4 regions of the Streptomyces sp. NPDC090106 genome follow, and region 2 is predicted to be linked to each of the others. Evidence: riboswitches for the same ligand, from Rfam matches in the RefSeq annotation. Region 2 holds a riboswitch; each other region holds the start of a gene.
The links. Region 2 has a riboswitch for cyclic di-AMP ahead of ACIPSE_RS38320 (transglycosylase family protein). Riboswitches for the same ligand answer to the same signal wherever they lie in the genome.

Region 1: another riboswitch for cyclic di-AMP. It lies ahead of ACIPSE_RS26180 (peptidoglycan DD-metalloendopeptidase family protein); the one in region 2 lies ahead of ACIPSE_RS38320 (transglycosylase family protein).
Region 3: another riboswitch for cyclic di-AMP. It lies ahead of ACIPSE_RS16980 (M23 family metallopeptidase); the one in region 2 lies ahead of ACIPSE_RS38320 (transglycosylase family protein).
Region 4: another riboswitch for cyclic di-AMP. It lies ahead of ACIPSE_RS41075 (M23 family metallopeptidase); the one in region 2 lies ahead of ACIPSE_RS38320 (transglycosylase family protein).

The regions. Positions count from the first base shown of each region.
Region 1 covers NZ_JBIVDS010000008.1:244,569-250,281, forward strand. Annotated here, with positions in the region: gene ACIPSE_RS26175 (alpha-galactosidase) at 1-1,661, shown strand, start outside; cyclic di-AMP (ydaO/yuaA leader) riboswitch at 1,980-2,137, shown strand; gene ACIPSE_RS26180 (peptidoglycan DD-metalloendopeptidase family protein) at 2,142-3,143, shown strand; gene ACIPSE_RS26185 (hypothetical protein) at 3,470-5,377, shown strand; gene ACIPSE_RS26190 (DUF6250 domain-containing protein) at 5,361-5,713, shown strand, end outside.
Region 2 covers NZ_JBIVDS010000015.1:174,587-180,299, reverse strand. Annotated here, with positions in the region: gene ACIPSE_RS38330 (septum formation initiator family protein) at 1-343, opposite strand, end outside; gene eno (phosphopyruvate hydratase) at 432-1,718, opposite strand; gene ACIPSE_RS38320 (transglycosylase family protein) at 2,010-2,723, opposite strand; cyclic di-AMP (ydaO/yuaA leader) riboswitch at 2,727-2,896, opposite strand; gene ACIPSE_RS38315 (transglycosylase family protein) at 3,091-4,047, opposite strand; gene ACIPSE_RS38310 (cytochrome P450) at 4,240-5,514, opposite strand; gene ACIPSE_RS38305 (nucleoside triphosphate pyrophosphohydrolase) at 5,666-5,713, opposite strand, start outside.
Region 3 covers NZ_JBIVDS010000004.1:690,901-696,613, reverse strand. Annotated here, with positions in the region: gene ACIPSE_RS16990 (PrsW family intramembrane metalloprotease) at 1-946, shown strand, start outside; gene ACIPSE_RS16985 (aldo/keto reductase) at 951-1,895, opposite strand; gene ACIPSE_RS16980 (M23 family metallopeptidase) at 2,023-3,087, opposite strand; cyclic di-AMP (ydaO/yuaA leader) riboswitch at 3,099-3,256, opposite strand; gene ACIPSE_RS16975 (PP2C family protein-serine/threonine phosphatase) at 3,503-4,594, opposite strand; tRNA gene ACIPSE_RS16970 (tRNA-Met) at 4,717-4,790, opposite strand; gene ACIPSE_RS16965 (alginate lyase family protein) at 4,858-5,713, opposite strand, start outside.
Region 4 covers NZ_JBIVDS010000018.1:42,524-48,236, forward strand. Annotated here, with positions in the region: gene ACIPSE_RS41065 (HPr family phosphocarrier protein) at 1-239, shown strand, start outside; gene ACIPSE_RS41070 (GntR family transcriptional regulator) at 376-1,062, opposite strand; gene ACIPSE_RS41075 (M23 family metallopeptidase) at 1,251-2,024, opposite strand; cyclic di-AMP (ydaO/yuaA leader) riboswitch at 2,037-2,200, opposite strand; gene ACIPSE_RS41080 (M16 family metallopeptidase) at 2,421-3,809, opposite strand; gene ACIPSE_RS41085 (M16 family metallopeptidase) at 3,806-5,200, opposite strand; gene ACIPSE_RS41090 (DNA topoisomerase (ATP-hydrolyzing) subunit A) at 5,514-5,713, shown strand, end outside.

The sequences.
Region 1 (5,713 bases), on a different contig from region 2:
CGGAGGACCTGGAGCTGCTGCGCGCCGACTCGGCCACCTGGACCCTGCCCGAGCGCGACCAGTGGCGGCTCTCCCAGCTGCACGGCCGCTGGGCCGCCGAGTCCCGGCTCACCCGCACCCCCCTCACCTACGGTGAGAAGGTCATCGGCAGCCGCCGCGGCCACACCGGCCACCCGCACCTGCCCTGGGTCGCCCTCGACACGGACGCCACCGAGGAGCACGGCGAGGTCTACGGCGTCGCCCTCGGCTGGTCCGGCTCCTGGCGGATCGCCGTCGCCCAGCTCCCGGACGCGCGCGTGCAGATCACCGGCGGCGCCGGCCACGACGAGTCGGGGCTGCTGCTCCTCGCGCCGGGCCGGTCCTTCGTGACACCCCTCTTCGCCGGACTGTGGAGCGACGGCGGCCACGGCGGCGCCAGCCGCACCTGGCACGCCTACCAGCGCGACCACGTCATCCCGCAGGCCGATCAGGACCGGCCCGTCCTGTTCAACTCCTGGGAGGCGACCACCTTCGACATCTCCGAGGAGCAGCAGGCGGCCCTCGCCCGGCGGGCCGCCGACATGGGCGTCGAACTGTTCGTGGTCGACGACGGCTGGTTCGGCGCCCGCACCAGCGACCGTGCCGGGCTCGGCGACTGGACGCCCAACCCCGAGCGCTTCCCGCACGGCCTGAAGCCCCTCGCCGACTCCGTGCACGACCTCGGGATGCAGTTCGGCATCTGGGTCGAGCCCGAGATGGTCAACGCCGACAGCGACCTCTACCGCGCGCACCCCGACTGGGTGCAGTACCAGGACGGTCGAAAGCGGACGGAACTTCGCAATCAGCTCGTACTGAACCTCGCGCGGGAGGACGTCCAGGAGTACCTCTGGCAGCGGCTCGACACCCTGCTCTCCAGCGCCCCGATCGACTACGTCAAGTGGGACTTCAACCGCAGCTTCACCGACGCGGGCTGGCCCGGTGACCCCTACCCGCAGCGGCTGTGGGTCGATCACGTGCACGCCTTCTACGCCCTGTTGGACCGACTGCGCGCCGCCCACCCCGGCGTGGCCTTCGAGTCCTGCTCGGGCGGCGGCGGCCGGATCGACCTCGGGGTGATGAGCCGCACCGACCAGGTGTGGACCTCCGACAACACCGACCCGCTCGACCGGCTCACGATCCAGCACGGCTTCAGCCAGATCCACCCCGCGCGCGTGATGGCCGCCTGGGTCACCGACAGCCCCAACCACCAGCTCAACGACCGCGTCAGCTCGCTGCGGTTCCGGTTCGTGAGCGCCATGGCGGGCGTGCTCGGCGTGGGCGGCGACCTGTCGAAGTGGAGCGAGGCCGAGCTCGCCGAGGCCCGGGAATGGGTCGATCTCTACAAGGAGATCCGCCCCCTGGTGCAGCGCGGCGACCTCTACCGCCTCCGGGCTCCCCAGGGCGGTCTGAGCGCCGTCCAGTACGTCCTCGGTGACGAGACCGTCGTGCTCGCCTGCCTCCAGGCGCAGAGCTACGGCGAGACCGTGCCGGCGCTGCGGCTGCGCGGCCTCGACCCGACAGCCGCATATGAATGCCGCGAAACGGGCGAAGTCCACCGCGGGGGCGTCCTGCTGCACCACGGACTGCGCACCGGGCTGCGCGGCGATCTGGATGCGACGGTTCTCCGGCTACGTCGTATCTGATCCATCTGTCCGAATTGCAGCCTTCCTCATCGTTCATTCCAACTCGCTCTGGAATAAAGGGAGCTGTGAAATCGGCACGTGAGCAGCGTCATATCCGTGACGGTGAGTCGCCCGTCATGTTCACGTAATTCAGCTGTGTTCGCAGCGTGTTCGCGGTGTTCGGGCGGTGTCGAATATACGGAGGGTGACCGGGAAATTCACAGGTGATCAAGGGGAATCCATTCCGCCGGGAAACCCTCACTTGTCCCTTTGCGTCTCTCTCGCTTACGTTCGCCACCGATCCGGTCGGAACGCCTAATCCTGCCGCCGCCCGGACCCCGCGCACACCCACCCGTGCCCGGCAGGAGCGGGGGACCCACAGGTAGAAACGCCTGTCCCGGTCTCCGGAACAGGCTTGGGGTAAAGCCGCACACGCTGCGGCCGGACATCTCCAGTCCGCACCCGACAGCTCACCTCGTAGGCGCCGGAGAGGAATTCGTCATGCCCGCCAAGGGTAAGCACCGCCGTCCGAAGTCCCAGCGCCTCACCCGCTCGATCGCCGTGGCCGGAACCGGCGGGGCCGCTCTCGCCCTGCCGTTGATGGGCGCGTCCGGTGCCCACGCCGCCACTTCGCAGTCCGTTTCGGAAAAGCCCGTTCAGAGTCTTCCGGTCGCCCAGAAGACGGCCACCGCGAAGAAGAGCGCCGCGAACTCCACGAGTGCCGCGAACTCGGCGAGCACCGCGAACACCTCGACCGTGCACACCTATTCGGTGCGGTCCGGCGACTACCTCTCGAAGATCGCCGAGGAGCAGAACGTCAGCGGTGGCTGGCAGAAACTCTACTCGGACAACCGTGAGGCCGTCGGCTCCGACCCGTCGCTGATCCACCCCGGCCTGAAGCTCTCCATCGGCAAGAAGGCCACCGCGCGCACGGAGTCGTCGTCGGGCTCGGCGAAGTCCTCCGGCGGCAACGCGTCGACGAGCGCGAAGGAATCCTCCTCGTCGTCGTCTTCGTCGTCGTCTTCGTCCTCCTCCTCGTCCGGCGGCACGGCGAGCCAGAGCAGCGAGTCGTCCGGGAGCACCACCTCGTCGAGCGGCTTCGTCCTGCCCGTCTCCGGCGCGACCGTCGGCACCGCCTACCACACGGCGGGCAGCATGTGGTCCAGCGGCTACCACACGGGCGTCGACTTCGTCGTCCCGACCGGCACCACCCTGAAGGCCGTCGGCGCGGGCACGGTCGTCTCCGCCGGATGGGGCGGCGCGTACGGCAACCAGGTCGTCATCAAGCTGGCCGACGGCTACTACGCCCAGTACGCCCACCTCTCCTCCCTCTCCGTCTCCGCGGGCCAGAGCGTCACCGCGGGCCAGCAGGTCGGCCTCTCCGGCGCGACCGGCAACGTGACCGGGCCCCACCTCCACTTCGAGATCCGCACCACGCCGGACTACGGCTCGGACGTGGACCCGGTCGCCTACCTCCGCGCGAAGGGCGTCGCCGTCGGCTGACGGCTCCCGTCGGCGCCTCCCTCGGACCCCGGTCCCCCGGACGCCTCCCCCCTGTGCCACCGAAGGCCGGACCCAGATCCCCGGGTCCGGCCTTCGGTGTCCGTCGGCGCGGGTGCTCCTCGTCAAAGGAGCCACTCGTCAAAGGCGCCGCTCCTCAAGGGCGTTCCCCGGCACGGGCGTTGCTCGTTCATGATCGCTCGATTGCGGTCTTGTGGCGCGGGGGTCCAAGGCGTCGACAGGGGCGGGAGGGTGGGGCGAGAGTGAGGGCGACATCGGGGGGCAAGCGCTTTCCCCGGTGGTGTCGCCCCTCTCGCAAAGGAGCACCCGTGCACACCCGTTCGCGCCGTCGAAGAACCGTCGCCATAGCCGCGACGGCCCTGCTGGCCGGGCTGTTCTCCGCGCCCGCCGGGCATGCCGCGCAGGAGGACCGGCCCCGGCGGACCGTGGAGGACCTCGACCGCGGCCTGGTCGCCGTGCCGTCCGGTGACGGCCGTTTCCTCAGCTGGCGTCTGCTCGGCACCGAGTACGCCCGGTACGGCGACGCCATCGCCTTCAACGTGTACAAGAACGGCCGACGCCTCAACCGCGCCCCCGTCACCCGGTCCACGACCTACCAGGACGACACGCCCGGCGCCGGCACCTACACCGTGCGCGCCGTCGTCAACGGCAAGGAGAGCGGGCCCGGTTCGGCCGCGCTGGACTTCGCGCAGGGGTACGCCGAGATCCCGCTCGCCGCCGCCGACGGCTACACCGTGCAGCACGCCTGGCCCGGCGATCTCGACGGCGACGGACGGTACGAACTCGTCGTGAGCCGCCTGTCCGGGACCCGAGACAGGCCCGACCTGCTGGAGGCGTACACGCTGACCGGCCGGCGGCTGTGGCGCGTCGACCAGGGGCCCGGCTCGTACACGCAGGTGGGCGGGAACGGCGCCAACGACCCGGCGCCCGCGGCGATCAGCGGCTCCACGGCCATCGGCGGCTACCGCAACGACGACAACGTCACCGTGTTCGACCTGGACGGCGACGGCCGGGCCGAGGTGCTCACGCACACGGCCGCCGGGACCACCTTCGCGGACGGCTCGCAGGTCACCGCAGACTCGCCCGCCGACCAGTTCGTGTCCGTCGTCGACGGGGCGACCGGCGTGGAACGCGCCCGGCAGCCCGTACCCGACGACTTCGTCGCCGACGGCCCCTCCGGCGGCCACTTCGGGGTCGCCTACCTCGACGGCGTCCACCCGAGCCTGGTCACCAAGCTGGTGACCCGCGTCGGCGCCAAGCGGGGCGCCTTCCGGATCCTCTTCCAGACCTGGGACTTCAACGGCACCGATCTGAAGCCGCGTTGGAAGTACGTGGTGCCGTCCGGCAGCGGTGCGACCAGCTTCCACCAGATCCGCACCGTCGACGTCGACCTCGACGGCAAGGACGAGATCGCCGACGGCAACTACGTCGTCAACAGCGACGGCACCCTGCGCTACGTCGTCGACGGCGCCGGGCACGGCGACCGCTTCCACATCGCCGACCTCGACCCCGACCGCCCCGGCCTCGAAGGATTCGCCATCCAGCAGGCCGAGTCGGGCGTCATCCCGAACTTCCCCTGGTACTACTACGACGCCGACACCGGCGAACGCCTCGTCACCGGGCAGCACCCCGCCGACTGGGTCGACGACACGGACATCGACGTGGGCCGCGGCAGCACCGGCGACATCGACCCGGGCCACCGCGGCTACGAGTACTGGACCTCCACCGCCGACGTCACCGCCCCCGGCGCGGGCGTCCGCAACGTCCAGGACGGCAAGGTGTCCACAACCACGCCCAGCGTCAACTTCCGTATCTGGTGGGACGGCGACAAGGCCTCCGAGAACCTCGACCGCACCTACGTCGAGAAGTGGGACCCGGCCACACAGACCAGCGCGAAGGTCTTCGAGCCGTCCGGAGTCGTCTCCGGCGCCCGCAACGCCACCCCCTTCTACGGCGACCTGCTCGGCGACTGGCGCGAGGAGATCCTCGCCGAGACCGCCGACCACACCGCGCTGCGCCTCTACACCACCACCGAGCCCACCGGGACGCGCATCTACACGCTCGCCCAGAACCCCGAGTACCGACTCGGCTGGACCGTGCGCGGCTATCTCCAGTCCACGTACACCGACTACTACCTCGGCACCGAGACCCGTCGCGTACCGAAGCCCTCGATCAGCCTCCCGGAAGGAACCGTCCGACGTGACCACCACGCGTAGAACCTTCGGCGCCCTGGCGGCTGGCGCCGCCCTCGCGGCCCTCGCCCCCGCGGCCGGCGCGAGCGCCTCGGGCCGGGGCCCCCGCCACCGCCGTCTCCTCGCCCACGACGACTTCCGGCACGGTCTGGGCCAGTGGGCCGTCGAACTGGAGCAGGGCGGTACCGTCACCGCCTCGCGCGGCACCCTGGAGGCCGAGGTGCCCGCCGGGGCCACGATCTGGTTCAGGCAGCGCCTCGACGGCCCGTACCTCATCGAGTACACGGCGACCCCCGTCTCCGAGGGCGGCGCGAACGACCGGGTCTCCGACCTGAACAACTTCTGGAACGCGACCGACGT
Region 2 (5,713 bases):
GCATCACGTAGTGCAGCCGCTCACGGATGCGCTGCTCGGCGTAGGCGTCGTCCTGCCAGCGGGCCTTGAGGTCGCGCAGCTGTTCGACGCGCTGCTGGGCCTGCTGCTTCTGCCGCTCCAGGTCGGAGATCTCGGCGCGCTGCGAGACGTACTGCCTTATGGGGTAGGCGAGCGCCACGATCAGCGAGCACAGGACGAGCGCGAGCAGCGCGGCACGGCCGGTGAGGCGCGAGCGGCGGGCCTGGCGGCGGGTCTGCGAGCGGTAGACCCGGGCGGCGGTCTGCTCGCCGAGGATCCGGATCCTGGTCGCGGTGGAGAAACGGTCCCGGTCCTTGACGGCCATGTCCCAGTCTCTCCTTCACACACGCGCGTACGTCCCCGCACACGGTACGGGACCGGGTACGGGGACGTACGGACGACTTGACTGAGGCTTAGCCCTTGAAGCGGGGGAAAGCCGAGCGACCGGCGTACACCGCGGCGTCGTCGAGGATCTCCTCGATGCGCAGCAGCTGGTTGTACTTGGCGACGCGCTCGGAGCGGGCCGGGGCGCCGGTCTTGATCTGGCCGCAGTTGGTGGCGACGGCCAGGTCGGCGATGGTGACGTCCTCGGTCTCGCCGGAGCGGTGGGACATCATGCACTTGAAGCCGCTGCGCTGGGCGAGCTCCACGGCGTCCAGGGTCTCGGTGAGCGAGCCGATCTGGTTCACCTTGACGAGCAGCGCGTTGGCGGCGCCGTCGTCGATGCCGCGGGCCAGGCGCTCGGGGTTGGTGACGAAGAGGTCGTCGCCGACGATCTGGACCTTGTCGCCCAGCTTGTCGGTGAGGACCTTCCAGCCGGCCCAGTCGTCCTCGAACAGCGGGTCCTCGATGGAGACGAGCGGGTAGGCCGCCACGAGCTCCTCGTAGTACTCCGTCATCTCGGCGGCGGAGCGGGACTTGCCCTCGAACTGGTAGGTGCCGTCCTTGTAGAACTCGGTGGCGGCGACGTCGAGGGCGAGGGCGACCTGCTCGCCGGGGATGTAACCGGCTTCCTTGATCGCTTCGAGGATGAGGTCCAGCGCGGCGCGGTTGGACTCCAGGTTCGGGGCGAAGCCGCCCTCGTCGCCGAGGCCGGTGGACAGGCCCTTGCTCTTCAGGACCTTCTTGAGGGTGTGGTAGACCTCGGTGCCCCAGCGCAGCGCCTCGGAGAAGGACTCCGCGCCGATCGGGGCGATCATGAACTCCTGGATGTCGACGTTGGAGTCGGCGTGCGACCCACCGTTGAGGATGTTCATCATCGGAACGGGCAGCAGGTGCGCGTTCGGGCCGCCCAGGTAGCGGAAGAGCGGCAGGTCGCTGGCCTCGGAGGCGGCGTGGGCGACGGCCAGGGAGACGCCGAGGATGGCGTTGGCGCCGAGCGAGCCCTTGTTGTCGGTGGCGTCCAGGTCGAACATGGCCTGGTCGATCAGGCGCTGCTCGGTGGCGTCGTAGCCGACGAGCTCCGGGCCGATCTGCTCGATGACGGCGAGGACGGCCTTCTCGACACCCTTGCCCTGGTAGCGGTTCGGGTCGCCGTCACGCAGCTCGATGGCCTCGAAGGCACCGGTGGAGGCGCCGGACGGAACGGCGGCACGACCCGTGCTGCCGTCGTCGAGGCCGACCTCGACCTCGACGGTGGGGTTGCCTCGCGAGTCGAGGATTTCCCGGGCTACGACGACGTCGATGGACGGCACGAGCATCTCCTTCTTGGGATGTGACGCTGTTGGTGCGGGGCCACGTGGGCCTTGCGACTAGAGCCTAACCGGCTCCGGGGCATCGGCCACCGCGTGGACCGACCTGTGGACGAAACCGAGAGTAAATTGTTTCTGAACTGAACAAAGACGGTCACGTGCGCCCGCATGAAAAAACCCCGCTCCGATGCGTACGGGGGAACACGCACCGGAGCGGGGAGCCCGTGGGGACGGGGGGACCCTCACGAGGCCTTCAGTATGAGGACCACGGATGTGAGGGCACTGTGGTTCAGCTGAGGATTACTTCAGATGCAGCTGCTGGCCCGGGTAGATGAAGTCGGCATCGTCGACGATGTCCTCGTTCAGCTTGAACAGCTTCTGCCAGCCGCCCTTGACCTTGTGCTTCTCCGCGATGGAGGAGAGGGTGTCGCCCTTGACGACCTTGTACTCGCCGTCGCCCTTCTTGACCTTCTTGCCGGTCGGGGTGGAGACGGTCTTCTTGGCGGCCTCGCGCTCGGTGGAGCGGGACGCGCTCTGCTGCTCCGTCGACCGAGCGGTGGAACCGCTGTTCGAGGAAGAGGAGGAGGAGCCGGTGCTGCTGGAGCTGCCGCTGGAGGACGAGCTGCTGGAACCGGTGTAGCTCGCGCCGGACAGGCCCACACCACAGCTCGGCCAGGCGCCCTTGCCCTGCGCGGCGAGGACCTTCTCGGCTATCTCGATCTGCTGGGACTTGCTGGCCTGGTCGGCGGTGGAGGCGTAGGCGGTGCCGCCGTACGCGGCCCAGGTGGAGGCCGAGAACTGCAGGCCGCCGTAGTAGCCGTTGCCGGTGTTGATGGACCAGTTGCCGCCGGACTCGCACTGGGCGACGGTGTCCCACTCGGAGGCGGTGGCGGCGGAGGCCGTGCCGGCCGCCATCAGCGGGGCGGCGATGGCGACACCGGTGACGCCGGCGAGCGCGGCGACGCGGGTGGCCTTGGACGGACGACGGTGCTTGCCCTTGCCGGAAAACAGCATGGTGGATCCCCTCACCGACGCCTGCGAGGTGAGCTGTCGGGTTCGGGCCGGTTGAGTTGCCCGGTCGTGCCCCGCTCTCGCGCGGCACGGCTACACCCCAAGCCACCACCGTCGACTGCCCGGTGGGGCACTTACCTTGGGTCCCCCGCTCCTGCCTACGGCGCTTGACGCGACGACTGTTCCCGTACGGCCGCTGGCAGGATTCGGCGTTGCGGCAGCCGGGGCCCGTGGTGACGAGCGGTGATGACCGTAGACACGGGATCCGGCGAATTTCAAAGACGATCAGGGCTTCTGAGACTCATCCCACACTTTCACCAAACCGGACATTCAGCGCGAAGTGTGACGTGAACTCCCGCCCATTCGCGGCCTATTCAGCGGCTTGTCCGATACCGACCACAAGGCTCTGACCGGGAGCGATGGCGCTGGGGTCGGACCCGATGACGCCCTTGTTCAGCGCGTACAGGTGACGCCATCCGCCGTCGAGGCCAAGGGAGTCGGCGATGGAGGCCAGGGTGTCGCCCTCGCGGACGGTGTACGCGCTCTCCTCGGCCTGCGCGCCGCGGTGCTTTCCGGCGATCTTGGTGGTGGCCTCCGAGGAGCCGAGGTCGCTCATGTCGACCAGGCCCGAAGAGCCGCCCTCCTGCCAGGAGTTGTCCGATTCGCCCTCGTTCGCGGGGATCGTGGGCGAGCCGTCCGGCGACTGCGACTGCTCGGAATCCGACGCGGAACTGTCCGACTTGGCGGACTTGTCCGGACTGGCGGAGGTCTCGGGCGAGGCGGAGGCGTCGGCGTCCTCGTCGGCCGAGGCGCCGGAGTCCGGGGACCCCGTGGAGTTCGACAGACCGGAGGAACCGGAGGAACTGGATGAGTCGGATGAATCAGAGGATTCGGACTCGTCGGCCGAGGGGGAGCCGCTCGCCACACCGGTGTCGACATCGGCGGTGGCGTCGTCGTGGCCGAGGCCGTTGAGCAGCCCGCAGGCGCCCCAGGCCCCGACGCCCTGGTCCGCGAGGACCTTCTCGGCGACGGCGATCTGCTGGTTGCGGCTGGCCAGGTCGGCGCTCGGGGCGTAGTCGAGGCCGCCGTACTCCTCCCAGTCCTCCTGGGACAGGTTCAGCCCGCCGTACTCGCCGTCGCCGTCGTTGGCGCTCCAGGAGCCGTCCGTCTCGCACTGGGCCACCTGGTCCCAGGTGGATCCGTCGGCCGCGCTCGCGGCGCCCGCGCCGAGCAGGGGGATCGCGATGGCGGAGCCCGTCACACCGGCCGCGACGAGGAGCGCCGGAGCCTGACGGGGGCGACGGTGACGACCGTTCCCGGAGAGCATGCGGGGGCCTTTCACGAGACAGCGGTGATCCGCGCGACGAGTGGGACTCGACGCCGCGCTGATCCGTGAACGTATAGGCATTCGATCACTTGTCACAAGTTAATGCCGCGAGGATCACGTGAAGATCACAGAGTTGAGGGTGTGTCATGTTTGCAAAGGCCGGTTCCACTGCCCGAGTTGGCCCGAAACGGCCTACGGGTTCGGACCGCGGGTCGGCGTGAACTCCACCGGCAACGTCCGCAGCCCGCGCATGATGAGACCTCCGCGCCACCTCAAATCGGCCGAATCCACCGCGAGTCGGAGGTCGGGGAGCCGGGTCAGGAGGGTGGCGAGCGCCGTCTGCCCCTCCAGCCGGGCCAGCGGGGCGCCGAGGCAGTAGTGGATGCCGTGCCCGTAGCCGAGGTGCTGATTGTCACGGCGGGACAGGTCGAGGGTGTCGGGCTCGGCGAACCGCTCAGGGTCCCGGTCCGCCGCCGCGAGGACGACGAGCACGGGGTCTCCGGGGGCGATCCGCTGCCCGCCGACGGTGAGCGGCTCGGTCGCGAAGCGCCAGGTCGCCAGCTCCACGGGGCCGTCGTAGCGCAGGAGTTCCTCGACGCCGGTCTCCAGCAGCGCGTTCTCGCCCGCGGCCAGCGAATCCTGGAGGCGGGCACGCTGGCCGGGGTGGGTGAGCAGGGCGTAGGTGCCGTTGCCGATGAGGTTGACGGTCGTCTCGAAGCCCGCGAACAACAGGATGAACGCCATCGCGGCGGCCTCGTTCTCGGTGAGGTGCTCACCGTGGTCGGAGGCGCGGATGAGACCCGAGATGAGGTCCTCGCCGGGGGCGGGTTCGGCCGGCAGGGCCTCACGCTTGCGGTGGATCAGCTCCAGCAGATAGCCGCGCATCTTCTTCACCGACCGCGCGACCCCGCCCCGGGGCCCGCCACCGTGCCGGATCATCATCCCCGCCCAGTCGCGGAAGTCGTCCTGGTCCTCGCGGGGGACGCCGAGCAGGTCGCAGATGGCGTAGATGGGGAGCGGGAACGCGAAGTCGTGGATGAGGTCGGCGCTCCCCTCCCGGGCGAAGCGGTCGATCAGCTGATCCGTCAGTTCCTGGACCCGCGGCGCGAACTCGGCGACCCGGCGCGGGGTGAACGCCTTGCTCACCAGGCGGCGCAGCCGGGTGTGGTCCGGCGGGTCGATGTTGAGCAGATGGGTCATCAGCTCCGCCTTGCGCTCCCCCGGGATCCCCGTCTTGCCCTTGGCGTGCGCGGGCTCGTCGTGGTGCGCGGGGTTCTTGCTGAGCCGCTGGTCGGCGAGCGCCTGCTTGGCGTCGGCGTACCGCGTGACCAGCCAGGCCTCCACCCCGCTCGGCAGCCTCGTCCGGTGCACGGGCGCGTGCTCGCGGAGCCAGGCGTAGGCGGGGTAGGGGTCGGTGGCGAACTCCCAGGTGAAGAGTTCGGGGGCGGTGGGGGTGCCGGCGGCGATTCCCTCGGTGGCGGGGGTGCCGGGCGCGGTCGCCTCGGCGGGGGCGGTGGGCTCGGCGGGTGCGGTCGCCTCGGCAGTGGTGGCGTCGGCAGTGGTGGTGTCGGTGGGCTCGGCGGGGGGCTGGTGGGTCACCCGGCGACGTTATCCCGGGCTAGGCGGTGTGCCCCTCGGCGGCCAGGACGGCGTCACGGTAGGCGCG
Region 3 (5,713 bases), on a different contig from region 2:
CATAGCCCCGGTCGTCGAGGAGTCGGCGAAGGCCGCGGCGGTCCTGCTGCTCTTCCTCTTCCGCAGACGGGACTTCACCGGGATCGTCGACGGGGTGGTGATCGCCGGGGTCACCGCGACCGGCTTCGCGTTCACCGAGAACATCCTCTACCTCGGTACCGCGTTCGGCACCGACCAGCTCACCGGCGACAGCGGCATCGCCTCCGTCACCGCCGCCACGTTCTTCGTGCGCGTGATCATGTCCCCGTTCGCGCACCCCCTGTTCACGGTGCTGACCGGCATCGGCTTCGGCATCGCGGCGCTGTCCGCGGACCGCCACCACATCCGCCGCGTCCTGTTCCCGCTGTCCGGGCTGCTGCTCGCGATGGGCATGCACGCCCTGTGGAACGGCTCCTCGGCGTTCGGCGAGTTCGGCTTCTTCGCCGTGTACGCAGCCTTCATGGTCCCGGCGTTCGGCCTGCTGACCTGGCTCGTCGTGTGGACCCGCCAGCGCGAGCTGCGCACCGTCCGCGAGGAACTCCCCGCCTACGCCGTCGCCGGCTGGCTCATCCCCGCCGAACCCTTCGCGCTCGGCTCCATGCGCGCCCGCCGGATCGCCCGCCAGTACGCCAAGCTGCACGCGGGCCGCTCCGCCGCCCGCGCGGTCGCCGAGTACGAGGCGTACGCGACCTCGCTGGCGTTCCTGCGCCACCGGGGCCGTCACGGCCGCGCCGGCGCCGACTTCGTCGTACGGGAGCGGGAGCTGCTGCAGCAGCTGTGGGCCCGGCGGGACGCGGCCCGGCCCGCGCTGGACCACGCCGCCCGGATGACGGCCCCGCCGGTACCGGTGGCCGCGCCCCCGTGGCCGATCCCCGGGGTGTACGGCCAGGGGTACGGCCACGGGCAGGCCTACGGGTACGGGCAGCCGGCGGGACCGCACCCGTCGTACAACCCGTACCGCTCCTAGGGGGTCAGGCCGACGCCTCGGTGAGGCGGGCGAGTTCCGCGTCCGTCAGGGTCAGGTCCGCCAGCTTCAGCAGCGCGGGGAGCTGGTCGACGGTGCGGGCGGAGGCGATGGGCGCGGCGACCGTGGGGCGGGCGGCGAGCCAGGCGAGGGCGACCGTCGCGACCGGTACGAGGTGGGCCTCGGCGATGTCGTCGAGGGCGGCGAGGACGCTGCGGCCCCGCTCGGTGTCCAGGTGCTTGGCGGCGCCGGCGGCGCGCGGGCTGTCGACGGTGGCCTCCGGGCGGTACTTGCCGGTGAGGAAGCCCGCGGCGAGCGCGTAGTACGGCACCGCGGCGAGGCCCCAGCGCTCGGCCGTGTCCTGGAGCTCACCCTCGTAGGTGTCCCGGGAGACCAGGTTGTAGTGGGGCTGGAGGGCCACATAGCGGGCCAGTCCCTCGCGCTCGGAGAAGCGCAGCGAGGCGTCCAGGCGCTCGGGGGAGATGTTGGAGGCGGCGATGTGCCGGACCTTGCCCGCCTTCACCAGCTCGTCCAGCGCGCCGACGATCTCCTCGACCGGCACCTCGGGCTTGTCGAAGTGGGTGTAGTAGAGGTCGATGTGGTCCACGCCGAGGCGGGCCAGGGAGGCGTCGGCCGCCGCCTTGATGTTGGCGGCCGTCAGCCCCTGGAACCGCGGGTGCTGGCTGACCTTCGTGGCGATCACCACGTCGTCGCGGTTGCCGCGGGCCTTGAGCCACTTGCCGATGACGGTCTCGGACTCCCCGCCCGAGTTGCCGGCCACCCACGCCGAGTAGGAGTCGGCCGTGTCGACGAAGTTGCCGCCCGCGGCGGTGTACGCGTCGAGGACGGCGAAGGACTGCGCCTCGTCGGCGGTCCAGCCGAAGACGTTGCCGCCCAGGGAGAGCGGGAAAACCTCAAGGTCGGACGTGCCCAGCTTGCGAAGAGAAGTCATGGACAGTGACAACCCCGGTGGCGAAGGACCCTATTCCGGCCCGTCGGCAAAGGCGCGCAAAAACCGGCAGCCCTGACGTCGGGGGGTGAGCGTCAGGACTGCCGGACATCTCCGGAGGAGCGACGGATCAGGGGGTCAGGCCCTTGCTCTGCAGCCAGGCCATCGGGTCGATGCCGGTCTCGGCGCCGCCGGGGTGGACCTCCAGGTGGAGGTGGGCGCCGGTCACGTTGCCCGTCGCGCCCACGCGGCCGATGACGTCACCGGTGGCGACCTTCTGGCCGACGCTGACGCTGATCGAGGACTGGTGGCAGAACCACAGCTCGGTGCCGTCGTCGAGGGTGAGGATCGTGCGGTAGCCGTAGGAGCCGGCCCAGCCGGCCTCCGTGATCGTCCCGGAGTGCACGGCCTTGATGAGGGTGCCCGTGGGAGCGGCGAAGTCGAGGCCCGTGTGGTACCCGGAGGACCAGAGCGAACCGGCCTGACCGAAGGTCGAGGTGATCGTGTACGACGAGGTCGGCAGCGTGTACTGCTTGGCGAGCTCGGCGAGACGCTTGGCCTCGGCCTCCTCGGCGGCCTTCTTCTCGGCGGCCTTCTTCGCGTCGGCGGCCTCTTCCGCGGCCTCCTTGGCGGCGGCGGCCTCGGCCTTGGCGACCTGGTCGGCAGCGGCGGTCTGGACCGCGAGCTGCTCCTTGTTGTCGACCTGGTTCTGCTGGCTCTCGGCCTGGGCCATGATCCGGTTGCGCAGCGACTCGCCGGCGCCGGAGGTGGAGTCCTCGTCGTACCCGGCGGCCGTGACCGTGGGCGCGGCCGTCGCCGTGGCCGACTTGGCCAGGTCGCTGAGCGGGGTGGTGGAGCCCTCGGGCTCCTCGTCGCCGCCGGAGATGAAGGACGGCACGACGTCGGGCATGGAGATGGAGACCGGCGGCTTGCCGGTGTTGGCGCTGGCCATGCCGGCCCCGCCGACGGCGGCTATGACACCGACGCCCAGAACCGTGGAGCTGCGCGCGAAGCCGTTGCTGCGCTGCTTGGCGACCCGGTGCTTGCCGCGTACCGGACGGACGGACTCCTCGGTGGGATTCCAGACCTCCTGCGGGCCCTCGTCGTGGTGGTAACTGCCGTAACCGAAAACGTCGCTCTCGGAGCGCTGGCTCGGCATGTACGGGGCCTCGGGGGCAGGCCTGTTCGACGCCACGTGGGCGTACTCCTTTCCTTCCTTCTCGCCTACCGGGTTAGCTGACGGGTTCGGAGCAGGAAGGTCTCCTACGCGCGTATAACCGCCGTGCTGCCACGGCGACTTACGAGCGATTCACCCCAAGGTGGTGGTTCCCCGGTTCCCTCGCGGGATTCGGCGCGTGCGCACGGAGCCGACTCTTGTGACGGCTGGGACGACCGCGCTGCGTTATCGAACGTTAATAGACCCGGGCCCCGTATTCCAAGCCGTTCCCGTTGATCGTTAACGTTTTTCCGCTGGACGTAGGGGTCATGGACGGTGAAAAACGGGCGAGTTGACCGCGCCTCAGTGATCTCACAGGTATTGACGGTATGTCAGTTGTTATGCGGAGGGCGCTCGCCCGATCACCCCCCGTAGCAACGGCTGCGCGAGGGCCTCAGGGCCGCCGTACGGCGAGCAGCGCCATGTCGTCGGTCGTCGCTCCCCCGGTGTGCCGGCGCACCTCCGCGGCGAGCGCGCCGAGCAGGGCGCCGGGGTCGCGGAAGACCCGGCCGGTGAGCCAGGACCGGGGGTCGTAGAACTCGCCGTGGCGGTCCCGGGCCTCGGAGAGCCCGTCGGTGTACAGCAGCAGGGTGGCGCCGCCGGGGAAGCCGGTCTCGTCCGCGCGGTCGGGCCGGCCGCCGAGGTCGCCCATGCCGAGCGGCAGTGCGGCCTCGGTGGGACGCAGGACGCGCACGGTGCCGTCCGGGCCGAGCAGCAGCGGCGGCGGGTGGCCGCGGTTGACGATCCGCACGGTCCCGTCGCCGTGCGGGAGTTCGGCGAGCACGGCGGTGGTGAACCCCTCGGCGGCGTCGAACCCCTCGCGCCGGCCGCCCTCGCGGGCCAGCGCCCGCTCCAGCCGCCCCGCGACCGCCTCCAGGGTGGCCTCCTGCTCGGCGGCCTCCCGGAACGCCCCGATGACGACGGCGACGGCGGCCACCGCGCCCATCCCCTTGCCCCGCACGTCCCCCACGACCAGCCGCACCCCGTAGGGGCTGTCCTGGACGGCGTACAGGTCCCCGCCGATGAACGCGTCCCGCTGCGCCGCCTCGTACCGCACGGCGACGTCGTAGCCGCCGGTCCGCTCCCCGGGCACCGGCAGGACCGCCCGCTGGGCCGCCTCGGCGATCACCCGCTGGGAGGCGAGCAGCCGGTCGCCGCGGCGCAGGACCTGGCTGAGGACGACGGCGAGCACGGCGACGGTGAACACGGTGAGCGTCTCGGTGAGGGTGTCCGGGTCGACGCCGTCGCCGAAGCGCACGTGCACGGCGTAGGTGGCGGCGAGGGAGGCGGCCCCGATGACGGCGGTGCCGGTCAGCGAGTAGACGGGGGCGGCGACCAGCGGGGCGGCGGTGAAGAAGGGGATCGCGGTGAAATCCCGCGGGGTGAGCACGTCGTAGGGGATGCCGGCGACGATCAGCAGGACCGGGAGCAGGCGTACGGCTAAGACGCGCCGCCCTTCCGCCGCCCTCGCCGCCGTCTCCGCCACGGGTCCAGATTTCCCGGAGCGGGGCCGGGCGGCGAGCGGTGTGGACCGACCGGGCGAAACCGGGGGCCGCAAAACACTCAGGGCCGGAAGTCATCGGATGACTTCCGGCCCTGAGCCGTGAGTAGCGGGGACAGGATTTGAACCTGCGACCTCTGGGTTATGAGCCCAGCGAGCTACCGAGCTGCTCCACCCCGCGTCGGTGAGACCAACCTTACCCCATTCCCGGAGTGCTCGTCGCACACATTCCTGACCTGCGGTTCTCCTCAGTCGGTGGGGTTGTTCGCGTGGGTGAGGGTCTCCCAGGAGACGAAGAGATCGTCGGTTCCGGCGGGGCGGTTCTCCTCGGCGAGCTTGTGGGCGGCGGGGACGGAGAGGCCGAGCCGGCCCTCCAGGTGGTTGAGGGCGACCTCCAGGTCCGGTCCCATGTTCCGGTCGACCTTCCCGCCGCACAGCCACGCGGGCGCGGACTCGCCGGACTGGTAGCGGGCGTGGAAGTCGAGGGTGTCGGCCAGCCGGTCCTTGACCTCGCCGTACAGGTCGACGCCCTGGTGCCAGGCGGTCTCGGCGATGTGCGCGGTCGCGGCGACGGAGTACCCGACGTGCTTGAAGTTGCGGCAGGTCTCCTGCGAGAGCCCGTCCTTGTACGTCTTCTGCCCGAACCAGTACGTCGTGAGCTTCTGCGGGGTGCCGACCGTCGATCCGGCGGGGGTGAGCGGGACCTTGCCGTCCTTCTCCAGGTAGAAGTAGGCGGGCACGCGCTCCCGGAACCGCTCGACGGCGTGGTCGAACGCCTTGCGGTCCTCCAGGAAGACGGCGATACCGATGGCCGCGTCGGTCATCACCAGGTCCCAGTTGCCGTTGTAGTCGGGCACCTTGCGGGTGACGGCCGGCAGGTACGCGGTGCGCAGCATGTGCTCGAACCGGGCGACCCGGTCCTCGGGCCAGCCGCCGCCGTCGGTGTGCCGGACGATCTCGGCGGCCCGCGCCCAGGTGGAGCCGGCCCAGCCGGTCTGGAGCCCGGCGTCCTCCTCGGTGTGCCGGCGCATCTTCGCCGACCAGGCGTCCATGATCTCCCGCGCCTTCACGGCGTGCTGCCGCTTGCCCGTGACCCGGAAGAGC
Region 4 (5,713 bases), on a different contig from region 2:
ACGCCCGCCCCGCTTCCATCTTCGTCCGGGCCACCACGGCCACCGGTATCCCCGTGACGATCGCCAAGGCCGACGGCAACCCCGTCAACGCGGCCTCCATGCTGGCGGTCCTGGGCCTGGGCGCCCAGGGCGGCGAGGAGATCGTCCTCGCGTCGGACGCCGAGGGCGCGGACGCCGCTCTCGACCGTCTGGCGAAGCTGGTCTCCGAAGGGCTCGAGGAGCTTCCCGAGACCGTCTGAGTACCGCTCGGATAAATCAGCGGAATCAACACCGAGAGGCTCGCCCGAATTATCGGGCGAGCCTCTCGCTTTTCAGCTCCAGGGCAGCAGAAATAATCCCCCGCGAATTATCTCCTCTTTGTATACGGTGCCTGTGTTAATGCCGCAGGCTCGACATGTTTACGGGATGTTGCGAGTTCCTCACACGCTCGCCTCCCGGCGGGAAACGGAGTCGGTGCGTCCCTGCCGAGCGCTCGTTGTGCAGGGCCGTGACCGACCGGGCCCGCTCACTGTCGCCGCGCGCCACGGCGTCGACGATCGCGCCGTGCTCGGCCCAGGACTCCACCGGGTCGGCGGGGGCGTCCACGGCGTACATCCAGGAGATCTTGTGCCGCAGCTGGGTCAGCATCGAGGTCAGGGCGGGGCTGCCGGAGGCCTGGGCGAGCGTCTCGTGGAACCAGCCGCCCAGCGAGCGCAGATCGTCGCTGTTGCCCCTCCTGGCCCGCTCCTGACCCAGTCTGACCAGGCCGCGCAGGACCTTCAGATGGGCTTCGGTGCGGCGCTGGGCGGCCCGCGCGGCACCCAGCGGTTCGAGGAGCTGGCGCATCTCCAGGAGGTCGGCGGCCTCCAGCTCGGTCGGTTCGGCGACGCACGCGCCCGCGTGCCTGCGCGTCACGACGAACCCCTCGGCCTCCAGGGTCCGCAGGGCCTCCCGCACGGGGACACGGGAGACGCCGTAGCGGCGGGCGAGGAGTTCCTCGGTGAGCCGGCTGCCGCGCTCGTGGACCCCGGCGACGATGTCGTCCCGGATCGCGGTGCATACCGAGTGCGCCGGAATACGCATGACCGACCTCCGCCTTAATCCCCGTGAAACGTCGATGATTGACGTGTGTTCAGTGACTCTATGGCAATGAGCGGGAATTTCCGACGGGGGGCCGGAATCCATGGATATTTTTTGGACACCGGGGTGACGAAAACGACGAAACCCCGGCTCGGTGGAGCCGGGGTTCCGTGCGGTCGGGCAGCGCTTTCTCAGACGTTCACGCCGTGCGAGCGCAGGTAGGAGACGGGGTCGATGTCCGAGCCGTACTCGGCGGTCGTCCGGGCCTCGAAGTGCAGGTGCGGTCCGGTGACGTTGCCGGTCGCGCCGGACAGGCCGATCTGCTGGCCAGGAGTGACCGTCTGGCCGACCGAGACACCGATGGACGACAGATGCCCGTACTGGGTGTACGTGCCGTCGTTCATCCTGATCACGATGTTGTTGCCGTACGACCCGCCCCAGCCGGCCTCGACGACCGTGCCGGAGCCGACCGCGCGCACGGAGGTGCCGCTGGCCGCGTGGAAGTCGACGCCGGTGTGGCTGCCGGAGGACCAGACGGCGCCGCCCGCCTTGTAGCCGGTCGAGATGTACGAGCCGGCGATCGGGGCGACGAAGGAGTTCAGGCGCTTGCGCTCGGCCGCGCGCGCGGCGCGCTCCTTGGCCTCGCGCTCCTTCTTGGCCGCGGCGGCGGCCTTCTTCCGCGCCTCGGCGGCGGCCTGGGCGCGGGCGGCCTGCTCGGCCTTCTCCTCGGCGGCCTGCTTCTGGGCGGCGGCCTGGGCGCCTATCTGGTCGGCGACGTCGTCGCCGATGCTGACGACCGGGATGATGCCGGTCTGCTCGACCGCGGGCTCCGCGGCGAGGGCCGGGGCGGCGAGGGTGCCGATGACGCCGGTGGTGGCGAGAGCCGCGACACCCGCCGCGCGAACGGTGGTGCGCTGCATCCGGCTCGGGGCACGGTGCTTCCCGGTGGGGCGCGTGAACGCCATGTAAGGGCTGGTCCTTTCCTTCCCTCTCGCCTACCGGGTTAGCTGACGGGTTCGGAGCAGGAAGGTCTCCTACGGACCCCCTCGCGGCTCGCGCGGGCGTCCGATTCACCCCAGGGACTGCGTGGGTCCCCGGCTCCCCTGGCTCGCGCCGTACGGGGACTCGGCGATGACTGTCCGGTGCCGCGGGCGCGGCGCACTGCTCTGACGGACAGCCCGGAAGACGCTAAGCGGGGCGACTTTCGATCCTCAAACGGATCAGGCCGTTTGTCATTCATCCCACAGGGCAAACAGGCGACGGACGTTCAATTCGGACATTTCCAAGGACGGCAAGGAGAGAGGGGCCCTGGTGACCGTCGCGTCACCAGAGCCCCTCCACGCGCGCGTGCCGGTGCGGTGCTACTCCGCCGGCACGACCTTGACCGCGCCGATGCCGAGGGCTTCGACGGGCTCCTTGATGGCCGCCGCGTCGCCGACGAGGATCGTCACGAGACGGTCCACCGGGAACGCGTTGACGGCCGCCGCGGTGGCCTCCACGGTGCCGGTCGCGGCGAGCTGGCGGTACAGGGTGGCCTGGTAGTCGTCGGGCAGGTACTGCTCGACCTGGTCGGCCAGGGTGCTCGCCACGGCCGCCGCCGTCTCGTACTTCAGCGGGGCCACGCCGACGAGGTTCTGCACGGCGACGTCCCGCTCGGCGTCGGTCAGCCCCTCGGCGGCCAGCGTGCGCAGGACCTTCCACAGGTCGTCCAGGGCCGGACCCGTGTTCGGGGTGTCGACGGAGCCGCTGATGGCGAGCATCGCGGCGCCGCTGCCGTCGGGCGCGGAGCGCAGCACCTGGCCGAACGACCGCACGCCGTAGGTGTAGCCCTTCTCCTCGCGCAGGACGCGGTCCAGACGGGAGGTGAGGGTGCCGCCGAGGCAGTACGTGCCGAGGACCTGCGCGGCCCACACGCGATCGTGCCGGTCGGCGCCGATACGGCCGATCAGCACCTGCGTCTGGACGGCGCCGGGCCGGTCCACGATCACGACGCGGCCGGTGTCGTCGGCGGTGACCGGCGGGACCGGGCGGAGCTCGGCGCTGGAGCCCGTCCAGGCGCCCAGGGTGTCGCCGAGCAGCGCGTCGAGGTCGATGCCGGTGAGGTCGCCGACGACCACGGCGGTCGCCGTCGCGGGGCGTACGTGGCGCTCGTAGAAGGCGCGGACCGCGGCGGCGTCGATCTTCTCGACGGTGTCCTCGGTGCCCTGGCGGGGGCGGGACATGCGCGCGGTCGCCGGGAACAGCTCCCGGGAGAGCTCCTTGGCGGCCCGCCGGGACGGGTTCGCCGTCTCGTGCGGGATCTCGTCGAGGCGGTTGCGGACCAGCCGCTCGATCTCGCCGTCGGCGAACGCGGGCGCGCGCAGGGCGTCGGCGAGCAGACCGAGCGCCTTGGCTAGGCGGGAGGCGGGGACCTCCAGACTGAGGCGGACGCCGGAGTGGTCGGCGTGCGCGTCGAGCGTGGCGCCGCAGCGCTCCAGCTCGGCGGCGAACTCCTCGGCGGAGTGCTTGTCGGTGCCCTCGGAGAAGGCCCGCGCCATGATCGTGGCGACACCGTCGAAGCCGGCCGGTTCGGCGTCCAGGGGCGCGTCGAGGAGCACCTCGACGGCGACGACCTGCTGGCCGGGGCGGTGGCAGCGCAGCAGGGTCAGGCCGTTGCCGAGCGCGCCGCGCTCGGGCGCCGGGAACGCCCACACCTTGGGCTCGCCCGCCTGGGGCCGGGGGTGGAACTCCATCGCGGCGAGCTCGGTCACTTGGCCGCCTCCTCGTTGTCGTCGCCGGCTTCGACCGTGGCCTCGGCCGCGGGGTCTTCGGGGGGATCGGCGTCCTCGGAGGTCTGTCCGGGGACCGGCTCGTAGACGAGCACCGCGCGGTTGTCGGGACGCAGGCGGGCCGCCGCGACCTCCTGGACCTCCTGCGCGGTGACGTCCAGGACGCGGTTCACGGCCGTCAGGGCGAGCTGCGGGTCGCCGAACAGGACGGCGTAGCGGCACAGTTCGTCGGCGCGGCCCGCCACGGTGCCGAGCCGGTCCAGCCACTCGCGCTCCAACTGGGCCTGGGCGCGCTCCATTTCCTCGGCCGTGGGGCCCTGCTCGGCGAACCGGGCGAGCTCCTCGTCGATGGCGGCCTCGATGACCGGCACCTCGACGTCACCGGACGTCTTGACGTCCAGCCAGCCCAGCGACGGCGCCCCGGCGAGCCGCAGCAGGCCGAAGCCGGCCGCCACCGCCGTACGGTCGCGCCGCACCAGCCGGTTGTAGAGCCGCGAGGACTCGCCGCCGCCGAGGACGGTGAGCGCCAGGTCGGTGGCGTCGGCCTCGCGCGTGCCGTCGTGCGGGAGCCGGTAGGCGGCCATCAACGCGCGCGCGGGGACCTCCTCTTCGACGACCTCCCGCAGCTGCGCGCCCATCACGTCGGGCAGCGAGCCGTCGCGCGGGGCGGGCTTGCCGTCGTGCGACGGGATGGAGCCGAAGTACTTCTCGACCCAGGCGAGCGTCTGCTCGGGGTCGATGTCGCCGACCACGGACAGCACCGCGTTGTTGGGCGCGTAGTAGGTGCGGAAGAACGCGCGCGCGTCCTCCAGCGTCGCCGCGTCCAGGTCGGCCATGGAGCCGATCGGCGTGTGGTGGTAGGGGTGGCCCTCCGGGTAGGCGAGGGCGGTCAGCTTCTCGAAGGCGGTGCCGTACGGGACGTTGTCGTACCGCTGGCGGCGCTCGTTCTTGACGACGTCGCGCTGGTTTTCCATCGACTCGTCGTCCAGGGCGGCGAGCAGGGAGCCCATGCGGTCCGCCTCCAGCCAGAGCGCGAGCTCCAACTGGTGGGTGGGCATGGTCTCGAAGTAGTTGGTGCGCTCGAAGCTGGTGGTGCCGTTGAGCGAGCCGCCCGCGCCCTGCACGAGTTCGAAGTGACCGTTGCCCTTGACCTGCGCGGAGCCCTGGAACATCAGATGCTCGAAGAGGTGAGCCAGGCCGGTGCGCCCCTTGACTTCGTGGCGCGAGCCGACGTCGTACCAGAGGCACACCGCGGCGACCGGGGTCAGATGGTCCTCGGAGAGCACCACGCGCAGCCCGTTGGCCAGGCGGTGCTCGGTCGCTGTCAGGCCCCCGGAGCCTGCCTGGTCTGTGGCCGTGTGACCCATGGGCATGTACGTCCCTTCGATCGCGGTGCGGTTGTTCAGCCGCGTTTTTTGTGCCGGTCCTGCCACTGTATGCAAGCGTGCGGAGCACCGGTGGAGTTCCCGGTGGTCGTACGCCGACAGCGAGATCCCGTAGATTGCGACGCACCGCCGTGGACATCAGCGGACACCTGTCGGGACGGCTGACGCCGGGTCGTCGTCCGCGTTGTCAGTGCCACGGTCCACAATGGTGCGCGTCAGATCTCCCGTTCACGCTTCAGCAAGAGTGAGCCGAAGGGGCGCGACCCGAAGGCGAGCGACCAGAAAAGAGGAGCCGGCAGCGATGGCCCGCCGCACCACGAAGACCCCGCCGCCCGACGACTCGTACGAGGAGAAGATCCTCGACATCGACGTCGTGGACGAGATGCAGGGCTCCTTCCTCGAGTACGCGTACTCGGTCATCTACTCCCGTGCCCTGCCGGACGCCCGCGACGGCCTCAAGCCGGTGCACCGCAGGATCGTCTACCAGATGAACGAGATGGG